Regions from separate parts of the Halomonas citrativorans genome, predicted to be linked through region 1. Evidence: predicted binding sites of a transcription regulator. Region 1 holds the regulator's gene; each other region holds the start of a gene.
The links. Region 1 encodes FliA, which starts transcription of late flagellar genes. Its sites were predicted from a motif close to CTAAAGTTNNNNNNNNNNCNGCCGATA; they were not measured.

Region 1 (4,243 bases):
TAACGAGCGTGGCTGTGATTGGTCGATGCCGGATATCAGCATGGACGAACGGGGCGCTTGGCATGCCGTCCCCATGCTTCAACATCGCCAACCTGCGGGTTGGCAGGCCAGGCTTGAGACACGAATGGAGGCGGGCGCCACGGTGCATCTATTGCCCGTGCTGCCTCCGGCAGAAACCGTGCAGTGGCTGAATGAGCAACAGCTGACTTGGGTCAGCCTTGTGACATCCGCACAGCGTGTATACTTTCATGGCGAGCGTTCTGCGCTACGCGGACTATTTGAACAAAGCACGCTCAGCCATCATGTCAGCGTGCGGTTTCGTGGCCAGTCCATGCAGTTATGGACCGCTTATGCCGAAGTGCAAAATGAGGCGGGCAGTGTACTGCTTGCGTGGTATGGGGAGGTTCGTGACCCCGAAAGTGCCAAGGTCGTTGCCCGGCGCTACTGGTTGACGCCGGCTCGTTTAGGCGCCGATGTACTTTTCCAACTGGTCATTCAGCTGCAAAGTGAGGGCCTGGCAGCGCTCACCAAACGCGCGTTGCAGCAGTTTAAAGAGGCCGATAGCGGGGACGTGGATCCAGAAGTACGTCTACTGTTAGCCAGCGGCGTCGCGTCAGTGGTCGGGCATTTGGATAACGCGGATGATGATGAGGCGTCCAGTCTGCGTAGCGATCTACTCAGCCTGTTGGGCACGCGCCGAAAACGCCGCGATACGGCCATGCTGGATGCGTTGATGTACGCCTTTATGGCGCGCGACGCCATTCGCCAATTGGGCAGCGTTAGCCGAGAGGTGAATGTATGAGTCAGGATCAGGCGGCGGGCTTGCGCCAATGGGCCGACAGCCAGCGTCAGAAGCAGGCACCCAGCCAGCCTGATGCGCCGTTGGCAAGTGATATGGAGGTGATGAGCGAAGCGCCTGCGCCCGCGCCAGGTGCTGTTTCGCCCACCCCCACGATTGACGAGCAGCCGGTTGCGAAAGCCCCTTCGCGACCTAAAAAGCCCTTGTATATTATTGGTTTGCCAGGGCAGGGCGCGCAGGCTGTCAAACAGGCTCAACATCGCCTGGCTCAATGGTCTGCGCTGGGCCGTCACTGGGCAGGATCACCTGACGATTGGGATATACAGGCGGTTAGCGTTAATGCGCCTGATCTGGCTCAGCTAAGTGCTCGGCATGCGCGTTGGGCGCTCTGGGTTAACAGCGATGCGGACGCATTTGCCGAGATGTACCGGCTACTTCGCCAGGCGCGTGACAATGGCGGGCCTCGCCGATTATTGGCACTGCACGAGCCCTCTTTGTCGCGCCAAGGCTTGTTGGAAAACTTGCGTGAAGCCGCTAGCCACTATTTGGCCATCGATCTTCTGGTGCTGGCGCGCTGATAAGGAAATATTCGACATGTTAAGCAAGCTATTCAAGATGATGGGTGTTTGCGGGTTGATAGGTCTCATCGGTAGCGCTCAGGCGGCGGGCAGCTGGAGCACCTCGGTGCCGGGCGTGATGGTGGCCATGAGTGACCGGGAAACCCGTAGCCAGTCAATGACGCCACCCGATTCTGTACAGGTGCACAATCGTGTGATTGATCGGATACACTGGCAGCTTGAGGCGCCGCCGGGCAGCGCTATCAACGCATGGCTATGCCATCCGGAGCAGTGTGTGGCTCTCTCGGGAGGGCGCGGAACGGTCACCGAGCTGGCGGGAAGGCAGGTAAGTGCTCCTTTGCAGTTTCGTTTTAAGTTACTGCCTGGACAGCGGCCTGTTCGTGTTCAGGGTCTGCAAGTCATTGTGAACTATCAGTAAAAGTTGTATAGCCGCGAGGCAAAAAGATGTACACAGCACAAGGCAGAATCAAGCAAGGCGAGCTATTCACACAATACATGCCACTGGTAAGACGTCATGCCTTAACACTGCAGGTCAGGTTGCCAGCCAGTATTGAACTTGATGATCTTATTCAGGCGGGCACGGTAGGGCTTTTAGAAGCACTGGGCCGTTTTGATGCCGCTCATGGTGCCAGCTTTGCGACGTTTGCCAGCCAGCGTATCCGTGGGGCGATGGTCGATGAACTGCGTACGCGGGATTGGTTGCCACGCAGCGTGCGCCGCGCTGCGCGCGCTGTGGACGACGCGATCCGGCGGCTAGAGCAGCAGCTCGGGCGCTCGCCGGAAGAGAGTGAAATTGCCTTGGCGCTTGAGATGCCGCTGGGTGATTACCAACAGCTGCTCAACGACACCAATAGCGGTCAGCTATTGCCGTTTGAAGAGTTGGTTGCCGATGGTGGTGAGCCGGTAAGTTTTGATGTGAGCAACTTGCCGTTTGAAAAGCTGCTGGATGAGCAGCAGCGCCAAACATTGGTTGCTGCCATTGAGGCGTTGCCAGAGCGCGAGAAACTGCTCATGGCACTTTATTACCAGGAAGAGCTGAATTTAAAAGAAGTGGGCGCCGTGCTGGGCGTGACCGAGTCGCGTGTGTCTCAGTTGCATAGCCAAGCCATTAGCCGTCTGCGTGCCCGGTTGCATGATTCAGCCTAAACAACCGATACGTTAACTCACAATAACCGGCGAGGAGCCGTTGATGAACCCGTCCACGTTGATAGGTATATTCGCCAGTATGCTGCTGCTAGTAAGCGTGCTGTTCTTTACTGCGGAGTCCCCTGAAAGTTTTATCAATCTGCCGGGCCTGGCGATTGTTATAACCGGTACTCTGGCCGCTACTTTTATAAGCTATCCGCTAAAAGAGGTGTTACGCGTTGTACGCTTGGTAGGGCTTGTCTTTCGGCGTGAAAATACCTATATACGCGACGATATCAACGAGCTGGTCGCCATGTCCCGGCTATGGTTTAAAGGCGATGTGCGTGCAGTCGAACAAGAGTTGGAGCATACGCGCAATCCGTTTTTACGTACCGGTATTCAGTTAGTCATTGCCAATACCAAAGAAGATGAGATCTTCGACATGCTGCGTTGGCGGATTGCCCGGCTCAAGGCTCGCGAGCACGCAGAAGCCCAGATTTTTCGCACCATGGCGACCTATGCGCCAGCGTTTGGCATGATTGGCACGCTGGTGGGATTGGTTAATATGCTGGAAGTCATGGATGCCGGTGACCTGGATGTCATTGGCCCCCGTATGGCGGTGGCGCTGCTCACCACCTTCTACGGTATTTTGCTGGCGAATCTGGTGTTTAAACCCATCGCGGTGAAGCTAGAACGACGTACAGAAGAGCGCCTGATTACCATGAACATGGTGCTGGAAGGTATTTCACTGATCACCAAGCGCCGCCTGCCCTCTTTTATTGAGGAAACGCTCAATTCATTTATCGCCAACTATAACGATGAGATTCGCGATGCCACTATAAAGCCCCGGCCTGATACACCAAGCGCGACGGCAAAGGGCTAAGGCGATGCTGGATAACAATACGCGCCATGCGCTGGAGCTTCCCGCCGGGCAGGGTGAAAGCGATGAGAGCTGGCTGACCAGTTATCTGGACGTGCTCACCCTGCTGATTACGCTGTTTGTTTTGTTGCTGGCTTTGGCTCCCCCCGGTGGTAATGAAGCACTTGAGGGTGAGGAAGCGTCCATGGCCAGCGTGATTAGCTCACTGCCCTTGGCAACGCTTGCCACCGGTATTCACCCGCGCCATAGCGGGTTGCAGCCCCAGATGGCGGCATTGGATATTCCCGGCGTCAGCGTATCGCAGGGCCAGGAGGGCGTAACGCTACGCATTGATGATAGCCTTTTATTTCCCAGTGGCGAGGCAGTGCTCACCTCTCTAGGCCAAGAGGTGATAGAAAGTCTTGTCGATGTGTTCGCGGCCTTTGATGGTCAGGTTTCCGTTGAAGGACATACTGACAATCTTCCTATTGCGACCACTCGGTTCCCTTCCAACTGGGAACTCTCCGCCGGACGTGCGATTGCCGTTATGCGCCACCTGGAAGGTCAGGGCATAGCGATTTCTCGAATGCGGGCCGTTGGTTATGCGGATACTCAACCTATGGAGAGCAACGCAACACCTGAAGGGCGAGCTGCTAACCGGCGCGTTGAACTGTTGTTACGACAACAGCCAGAAGGGTGAGTGGACTGCTCAAGGCTGGGGTTGTGCCTAAGCATCCCCTTCTGCTGCAGTCGTATGCTGCCCTGTTGGTGCTTGATGTCGATCGTCGGCGCATCCAGGCGACCAGTACAAATCTGGCCGCGCTGATGGGACTCTCACGCCAATCGGTAACGTTAACCCAATTGCTGGGGACGCGTTTAATC
Region 2 (4,243 bases), on a different contig from region 1:
GTCTCACGTATTGTTACCGTGGTCAGGTTGTTATCCACGTCTGTACTAAGTGAACTACGCACTGGGTAATAAAGGATTACTTCACCGTTTCCATTAACGGTTTGCAGCAAATGTTCGCCTTTTTGGTTCAGCACGATGTTGGCTGTTTTCATCGCACCGCTGCCATTTGAAAAGGCATTTACATTAAACACGTAACCATTTTCAGGCTCAGCGGCCATAACATCTTGATGCGTTGTACCGTTTAACTCGACATAGTTAACCTGCACATTGGCATTACTCGGCTTAAAATGCACGAACGACGAACCAGCAACAAAAGGCTGGTCGGTGACTGCCCCCATGGGTGTACGTTCACTTACCACGGTGAACGTACTCTCCGAACCACCTGTTTGGCTGGTCACATCGGCGGGATAATACGCATACTGCCCTCCCGCCAACTGCTCTTCGACATAATATGTGCTATTTAACTGCACGAGAGAGATGCTACCGCTGCTGCTTTCATCCTGACCATCCAGAGTCAGGCTATAGTCCGCGCTGCCTTTTTGCACTGCTGGCATATAACGTACTTCACTAATGGGGCCTGGCATATCAGCCGGGGCTACATGCGTGTCTTCCAGCACCTGAGCCACCACACTTCGCTGGCTGTTATCCATGATAAGTTCAACGGGCGTATAGTCGTTCCCACGCGCTATCCAGTACTCCCCTCCCGAACGTACGATATCCGCGCTACCTAACGGCCCACTATTGCCGTCCAAGTCGACAGCGCGTCGGGTGTATATAGCTTCACCTAACGTGCGTTCAGTCACTGCCTCTCGAACATTAATCGTTACGTCGTTATTGCGGGTATCCGTATCGTGTGATGCGTTAATCGATACATTTTTAAGCTGCCCGCCATCGCCACCTAGCTGGATAACATCGCGGTTATTAAAGCGCACTAAATGTGGTTCGTTATCAGCAGGCACATAAGCAACGCGTGAATGCTCCGCATCGTCGATAGGAATACGCGCCGAGCGGCCCGGCAGGGTGTCAGTATGCGTGATGGTGTCAGGTTCACCCTGGAAGGTAAAATCCTTAAGCCCCAGTGTTTGCACACTAAAGCCGGGGGCGTCTAAATTAACGCTCAGGGTTTCGCCATCGTTGGCGCCTACTTGCAGGGAAAGATGCCCCGCCGTGCCATCCAGAAGCGGAATGCCGTTATATTCGGCCACCTGGTTCAAGCGCTCGATTTCCTTCAGGTTGAGATTAATCTCCGCCTGGATACGGTCGCCCATTTCGCCGTTATAAATTTCACTCAACCCCTGCACGGTAAGCTCACGGATACGCTGCAACTTACCGTTCACTGCCTCCAGCACGCCTTGTGCGGTTTGCGACAACGACACGCCATCGTTGGCATTACGCATCGCCATGCCGCGCCCGCTAATCTGGCTGGTCATGCGGTTAGCAATTGCCTGGCCTGCGGCATCATCCTTAGCGCCGTTGATACGCAAGCCGGATGAAAGGCGCTCCATGGACGTCGCCAGCGCAGACTGATTGCGCTTCAGGTTCGCTTGGCCGTTCATAGATGGCAAATTGGTATGGATCGACGCCATTTACGGGCCTGCCTATTAGTAGTAATTACTTGCTTATCGGCCCGGCTATAAAAAACTTTACCAGTGAGTTACAAGAACTCAACTGGTCGTCAGGTATGGAGAGCTATTAACTCCCTACCCTTCGCCACAGAGTCTATGCACACAACTAAAAAATCTGCCAAAAGCACGTTTCAACACCTGCCCTGGCATCGATTAAAGAAAACGAGCCCCCATAAGCGAAAGCGCATAGTGGATGTCGGCCCGACGCTCGCACCATGCGACCAGACGTCTAAATGTCCATACATACACAAAGAATGCTCGGTCAATTATCACTCACAAGATGCAGGCACTAAAGCACCTGCATCTTGTTAATCACCCCCACTGAACTAACGTAATTCGAAAACACGAAAAAGAGCCGCTCTCCTTTAAGAAACAACCTATAGCGGGTTCTTCGAGAATTTAGCCCACAAAGCATCTAATTTCTTCCTATCAACACCTTGCCTAACTTTAAATACGCCAGCAGTATCAACCTGATCGACCACCTCTAAAAACTCAAGCACTACATGGTATTGTGGTCGGTTCCAAAAATCATGGATAAAAATCCGAGCCATTTCCTGGTCATGCATGTGCTCTATAATATGGATAACTGATGCAATCGTACATGCGACCCTAAAACGACCATCCACAAGAATCAAATCAAATGACTGTTTATGGTGATGAATCGCCTGACTGTATTCAGAAAAATGATGCTGGAATTCACCTGAGACTGGTACCCCCCACTCCTTAGTTGGCCCGATATTGACAGACTCAACTTGGCACTTATCACCCAGTTTATCTTTTAGTGCCCTCACCCATTTAGCGTCGCTTTCCACACCTTCTACTCTCAAGCCTTCTTTTATCGCCCAAACTGTAGATCCACCTGAGCCAAATTCAAAATAGTGCTTTGCTTTTTTTAAATATTTCTTAAACAGCTTTCGTTCCGCATGCGACATGAAAGGAGCATCAGGAAGCGGGAATTCCAATACTTCTATTTTGTCAGACACTTCTATTTTTTCATTCAACAATGACTCAGTAGAAGTTTCGAGTTGAGTGTCAGCTAACTTTTGCAGAATCAAATACTCTTCTGCCTTTTCTTCATCAATTTCAACCAATAGCTTATATGTTAGATCCTTGATGCCATACACCGTGTGCAACAAAAAAGCCAGTTTGGAGCGCTGATTTTCATTTAGCTCAGCCAACCGCTCGTAAGTGGGGAGAAAAACTGCATCGGCACTTTGAAGCTCGGTAGCTTGGCGAATTTCTGCAGGCACGCTGTCCGGCAGGTGGCTTAAGTGCTGTTGGTTGTTGAAACGGTATAGACGGAAACCATGACGTGACATCCAGTGCTGAATTTCAGCTAAGTTTGGCTGTCGTTTATGCGTCGGTTGAAAGGCAATACGCACTTGAATGACCAGCGTGTCTTTAAGGGCTTTTTCACCATTTTCAAGAATTACGGCCGCATCGCTTAAATCGTCCAGAATTAACCAATCCAAACTATCCAGCCCTTCGATGCTATCTAACGCGATGGTATTGATCGGAAGCTTAGCAAGCACGCTTGCACCAGCAGGGTTGGCTCCGTACTGCTGCTCCATTGGCAGCGGTTCCAAGGTGCTGCTAAACACTGGGTCTAAACAGGAATAAAGTGTCGCTGGCTTTCCATCCCCTAAAACAGCATGGGTAAAGACTTGGACACCTTTACTGCCCTCGAACCGCTCAGCATTTATTACTTGGCTTGCTGGATCGAAGGCCACTATGCCAAAAGAATTTAGCTGCCTAAGGGTATCGATGCCCTTCTCAACAACCAATTTTGAGCCATTATCCAGCACTATAATCTTGCCAGGTAGCGACCAGTTAAACCCAGTCGCTTCGACTTCCATACTTTCTGCATAAACAACATCAACGGGTATTTCTTCATCTTCAAATTTCGCCAGCCCAGTTTTATCAAACGTTAGCGCAGCAGGCTGCTTTCCTTCGCAGTGACGCTGCCAAATAGCGCGCATGGCATCGGTAAAGTGTTTTGCAAAGCGGGTAGCATCGCATACAGGCGACTCTAATAAGACTTGACGGAGGTGCTGCCTGATAGTGGCAAGGCTATCTAAATCAGATGCAAGCTCTAAAACTCTTTCTCGATACTCCTCCCAAGAACTAACGACAAGTTCTGGCATGCCCGCATTAATTAAATGAGTAGCACTGTGGCGCCCTGCAAAGGTTGGCCCTGGGAGAGTGACCACCGGAACTCCCATTAATAAAGATTCACAGGTAGTTAATCCACCTGAATATGGCCATGGGTCTAAAGAAATATCCACATCATTGTAGCACTGGAGGAGCTCAACATGAGGGGAAGGTCCTTCAATACGCAGTCGGTCTGCCGAAACCCCTTCTGCCTTCATTAAATTAATAATACGCTCACGCATTTCAGGGCTACCGAGCTGCATGCTTTTAAGGTACAACCTTGAGTTTGGTATTTTATGCATCAACTTAGACCATTGAGCTAACACCTGCTCATTTAATTTAGTAGCATTATTAAAACAGCCAAAAGTTACATACCCATTTTTGTCAGCGGGCAGCGATGACACTGAAGGTCTGTAACGAGGAGGCGTATAACAAATATAGTCATCAGGCAATCGAATTATTTTTTC
Region 3 (4,243 bases), on a different contig from region 1:
AGCCACTTTCCCAGCCCCTGTGTTTAGGCTTTAATACAGCTTATGCGATGAAGTCCATTCATCAACAAAGCAGGTTGTCGCCATGGCCCACTTTATTCTGCCCGGTAACGCCGTTCATTTGAATTTCCAGCAGCGCCTGCCCAACACCAACCTTCGCACATGGGTGCAATGCCTTTGGTCGATGGGCGGGCAAAGCACCCTTGCGCACCCCATCGTAGAAAAGCTTTACCCCGATGCAGGCGCCAGCCTCACCATTCACCTTGGAAGCTCTCGTCCCATCGTCACGCTCTGCTTTAACAGACACATGTTGCTTGAGACGTTTGATACGTCCACCCCCCGGATGGGCATTCGGTTTAAACCGACCAGTATGTATAGCCTCCTGGGCTTAGCCCCGGAACAGTGTATAGACGCGCATCTTTGCTTGGGCGATGACATAAACCCCTCCTGGATGGACAGTTTAATGCCGGTGGTGGAGCGCCTTTATCAGCTTGATGCACCCAAAGGATTAGCCCTGCTTGAAACATGGCTTCTGGGTTTACTCAAAAGTCGACTAACGAGTAAAAGCCCTGTGCCAGGAATCATCCAGGCGATTAACCAGTTACAGCTCCCACCTGAGCAGTTAGCTGCCAATGTTGGGTTAACCCGACGCACCCTGGAACGTCGATTAAAACGTGAAGTCGGTGTCTCGCCAGGCGCGTTGGTGACGTATGCTCGCCTCAACCGAGCGCGACGGTGCTTACTTGAAGCTGACCGGCCGCTATCAGAAATAGCGCTCCACTGTGGCTACTATGATCAGCCACACTTTACCCACGCCTTCCAATCTTTTACCAACGAAACACCCGCCTCTTACCGCCAGCGCAAGTTGTCGCAAATTTACAAGGCGTAGTACGCACACCTTTATAAGCTGAGACCTCACCAATCAACGAGGTCACTGCCATGTCTCAGCGTATTTCTCGACAAGCCGTTTACAAGCTAACCCCTCGCCTTGCTAAACATTTGGTGCCTCTGGGCGAAGTAGCGGCTAATAGCGCGGTAACGCCTGCCATCATCCACCTCGTTAAGCTACGCGTTTCCCAAATCAACCAGTGCTGCTTCTGCCAGCATATGCATACTCAGGAAGCCCGAGACGACGGCGAGCATCAGGTAAGACTGGATGTACTGCCTGCCTGGCGGGAAGCCCCCTGCTTCAATAAACAGGAACGTGCAGCCCTTGAGTGGGCCGAAGCGCTTACCTTAATCAGCCAACAGTCTGTTAGCGACAGCGTCTACCAGAATGCTCTGGCTGCCTTTGGCGAACAGGACCTTCTTGAGCTAACCACGGTGATTCTAGCCATTAATAGTTGGAACCGGGTGGCGGTAAGTATGCAGTTTGCGCCTGACATCTCGCTATAAACCGAAAAAGACATCGCAAGCCTGTGCGACGGCCTGCGATGTCTTGATCAAAATTCCCTTCCGCACGGCTGGCTTCTAAAAGCCACTCCACTCGTTTACTATGCGCCACCCTCACTCCCAAGCTACCCAGGCCGCCATGTCCTTTAACGCACTCTATACCGACCTTTCTGGCTATTACGATGTGATGTGCGAAGACATCGACTACCGGGCGCAAAGCAACGCCGTGCAAAGGCTTCACCAAATTTTTGGTAACGGTGGCAACCTTCACCTCGATGTCGCGTGTGGTACCGGGCCTCATGTTCGCCATTTTATTGATAATGGCTATGTGAGCAGCGGGCTGGATATTAACCAGCCCATGCTGGATATTGCTGCCACACGTTGCCCTGAGGCCCAGTTTACGTGTCAGGACATGGGCAACTTCCAGGTAAGCGACCCGCAGGATTTGATTACCTGTTTTTTATATTCGATTCACTACAGCGACGGAATTGAAAAGCTCAAAGCGTGTATTGAAAGTGCGCACAGCGCCTTAATGAGTGGCGGGGTTTTCTGCTTCAACGCAGTCGATAAAGATAAAATCGATAACAATCTGTTTGTGAGCCACACCGTTAAAAAAGCCGACGATGCCTTCACGTTTCGTTCCGGGTGGCATTACAGCGGTAGCGGTGAAAAACAGGCCCTCAAACTTAGTATTGCAAAAACCAACGCGTGCGATACCCAAGTATGGAACGATGAGCACCCCATGGTCGCGGTTAGTTTTGCTGAGCTAATTACGCTGCTTGAGCCCTACTTTGAAGTGCATGTATTCGAGCACAACTTTGAAGCTATCACGCCGTGGAACACCACTTCGGGGAACGCCATTTTTGCCTGCGTGAAGATTCACCCCCCCACGGTTGTAGCAACGGGGCAATCCACTTGTTGCTGATCAGTTCACATAGTACCCACTTACTTTCCAAACGCCGTCTTCAAAGTGCGGCGTAATGGTTTCGGTAATATCAGACTTGTTGGCAAAACGCGTTTGGTAGATGAACTTTTTGTAATCATTTTTGGGAGCGCCGGGCATAGAGGTTTGCGTGATGACGCGTGTGCGGCGTCTTGCCTCCACCGACCCGAAGTCACGGCGCGCTGCGCTAATGATCCGCTCTAGCATACTGGGCGAAAGCGGACTCTTAAGAAGCGGTGATGACTCCTCCCAAGCCAGCTCATACTCGCCACTATCGATTGCATCAAGCCATGCCAGCGCCGCGGCCTCAGCCGCATCGGTGTTCGCTTGAGCATACGGTGCCAGCAGTAGCAGGGCTGTAATGAAACAGATCACGATTTTTGGCATGGATAACTCTAGGCAGCGATCAGTAAATAGGTGTGCTTAATTTAATATCGGTACCAGCCGCCATTACTTTAGTATTAATCACAATAATCGAACAAGCTAACCGCAGTTTTTTCTATCCCTTGGCTTTATTAAGTAAGAGAAAGCCCCCTGCGCTAACCGCGACACAGGGGGCTATTTCATGCGCTAACTAGCAAAAAAATGCCCTTAACGCACCTTACAGGCCAGCAAACTCAAAGGGCTCGGCGTCCTCAAACGCGTTGACCGTATTGCCTGCATAAACACTGTTATTCTTGAGGCTCAGTTTGCGAACAGGCACGCCCTCAGTAAAGTCGGCATCCTTCATATCCACCCAAAACGTGTTAGGCGTAAGTGCCGTCTCGAAATAATAAACAAGGTGTTTCTGATCAGATACCGCTCTCCACCTGGTGGAAGAAATATTCGGCTCCTCTTCTGATGAGATGCCGAAAGGAACAGACGCATTGCGAATCACGCTAAATGCACTGCCAACAGCGACTCTTGTATCGCTCGTTTTAGGGATGGCATCCATGTAGAACGACGCTCTGACAAATCGATCTGCGGCACGGTTTGTGCCAGGCAGCATGACCAAACCACCGATCTGTCTCCAGTAGTCATCCAGCGTCAGTTGCTGCTCGAAGGTGGGCGAGTTTGTCACCACATTGTATGACGTATAGTGATGAATAGTGAGTTTACCGCCGATATACTCAAATATTGCGCTATCACCCTTGGCATCTGAAATTGACAAGTGAAGCGTAGCAAATCGAGTGGTGCCCGGTATTTCAGCAGAGACGACCACAAAGGGCTCATCGCGCAGCGCCTCCACCGCCTCATCAACGGTCGCAAAATTATCCAAAACATACTGGACCCAGGCAGCCACGGAAAGCCCCTCGTCATCCGGCCCAAATTCAGGATACTCTGCCTCAGCAAGCCATAGCAGGTTAGCCACCAAGCCTTTTTCGTTCATGCCATCAGTGCTTGAGATATCAAACGCGCTGGTAACGACACTTCCATACTGGGATGTCCAAGTAACGGAGTTGGGTCCAGCCGCACCATCGCGCTCCATTCCCTTTGGAAACAGCCATAGGTTCGGATGTATTTCGTCCCTCCAATCCATGGAGCGCGCCGTGATAATCATGTCATCAGGGCCCTGATATACCGCGCGCGTGCATGCATCCGCTGTGATGGCCACGAACAAGGCACACATGCTTGCCGCTAGCGTTAATTTTTTTTTGATTCCCATGGTGGTTTCCTTTTATTTACAAACGTTATAGAGCCTGCCAGAGATAATTGGCGGCTAACCAGAAAAGCGCCAACCCCTTTTTTATAAAAAGAATAGCGGCATGGAATCCCCAGCCCATGCCCATATTTAAATTATCAAACCCACTTCACCTTAGGCATAAATTTAGCTTTGGTCACGCACCTTATTGCACAAAATCCGAACTAGTATTTAAACTCAGATGATTGTTCTATTTTTCATCATGTTTTGTCACTACTCACAATCAGGAG

Region 2: the regulator FliA is predicted to act here: its motif matches at 1,621-1,647, upstream of INT20_RS18300 (flagellin N-terminal helical domain-containing protein).
Region 3: the regulator FliA is predicted to act here: its motif matches at 2,765-2,791, upstream of INT20_RS08795 (DUF4019 domain-containing protein).

Annotation. Positions count from the first base shown of each region.
Region 1 covers NZ_JABUYX010000003.1:232,826-237,068, reverse strand. The annotation lists gene flhF (flagellar biosynthesis protein FlhF) at 1-802, shown strand, start outside; gene INT20_RS06175 (hypothetical protein) at 799-1,377, shown strand; gene INT20_RS06170 (flagellar protein FlhE) at 1,394-1,795, shown strand; gene INT20_RS06165 (RNA polymerase sigma factor FliA) at 1,822-2,523, shown strand; gene INT20_RS06160 (motility protein A) at 2,567-3,385, shown strand; gene INT20_RS06155 (OmpA/MotB family protein) at 3,390-4,061, shown strand; gene INT20_RS06150 (hypothetical protein) at 4,085-4,243, shown strand, end outside.
Region 2 covers NZ_JABUYX010000011.1:77,524-81,766, forward strand. The annotation lists gene INT20_RS18300 (flagellin N-terminal helical domain-containing protein) at 1-1,586, opposite strand, end outside; gene INT20_RS11650 (O-linked N-acetylglucosamine transferase, SPINDLY family protein) at 2,003-4,243, opposite strand, start outside.
Region 3 covers NZ_JABUYX010000006.1:13,975-18,217, reverse strand. The annotation lists gene INT20_RS08810 (helix-turn-helix transcriptional regulator) at 83-886, shown strand; gene INT20_RS08805 (carboxymuconolactone decarboxylase family protein) at 937-1,392, shown strand; gene INT20_RS08800 (class I SAM-dependent DNA methyltransferase) at 1,529-2,314, shown strand; gene INT20_RS08795 (DUF4019 domain-containing protein) at 2,315-2,719, opposite strand; gene INT20_RS08790 (linear amide C-N hydrolase) at 2,934-3,977, opposite strand.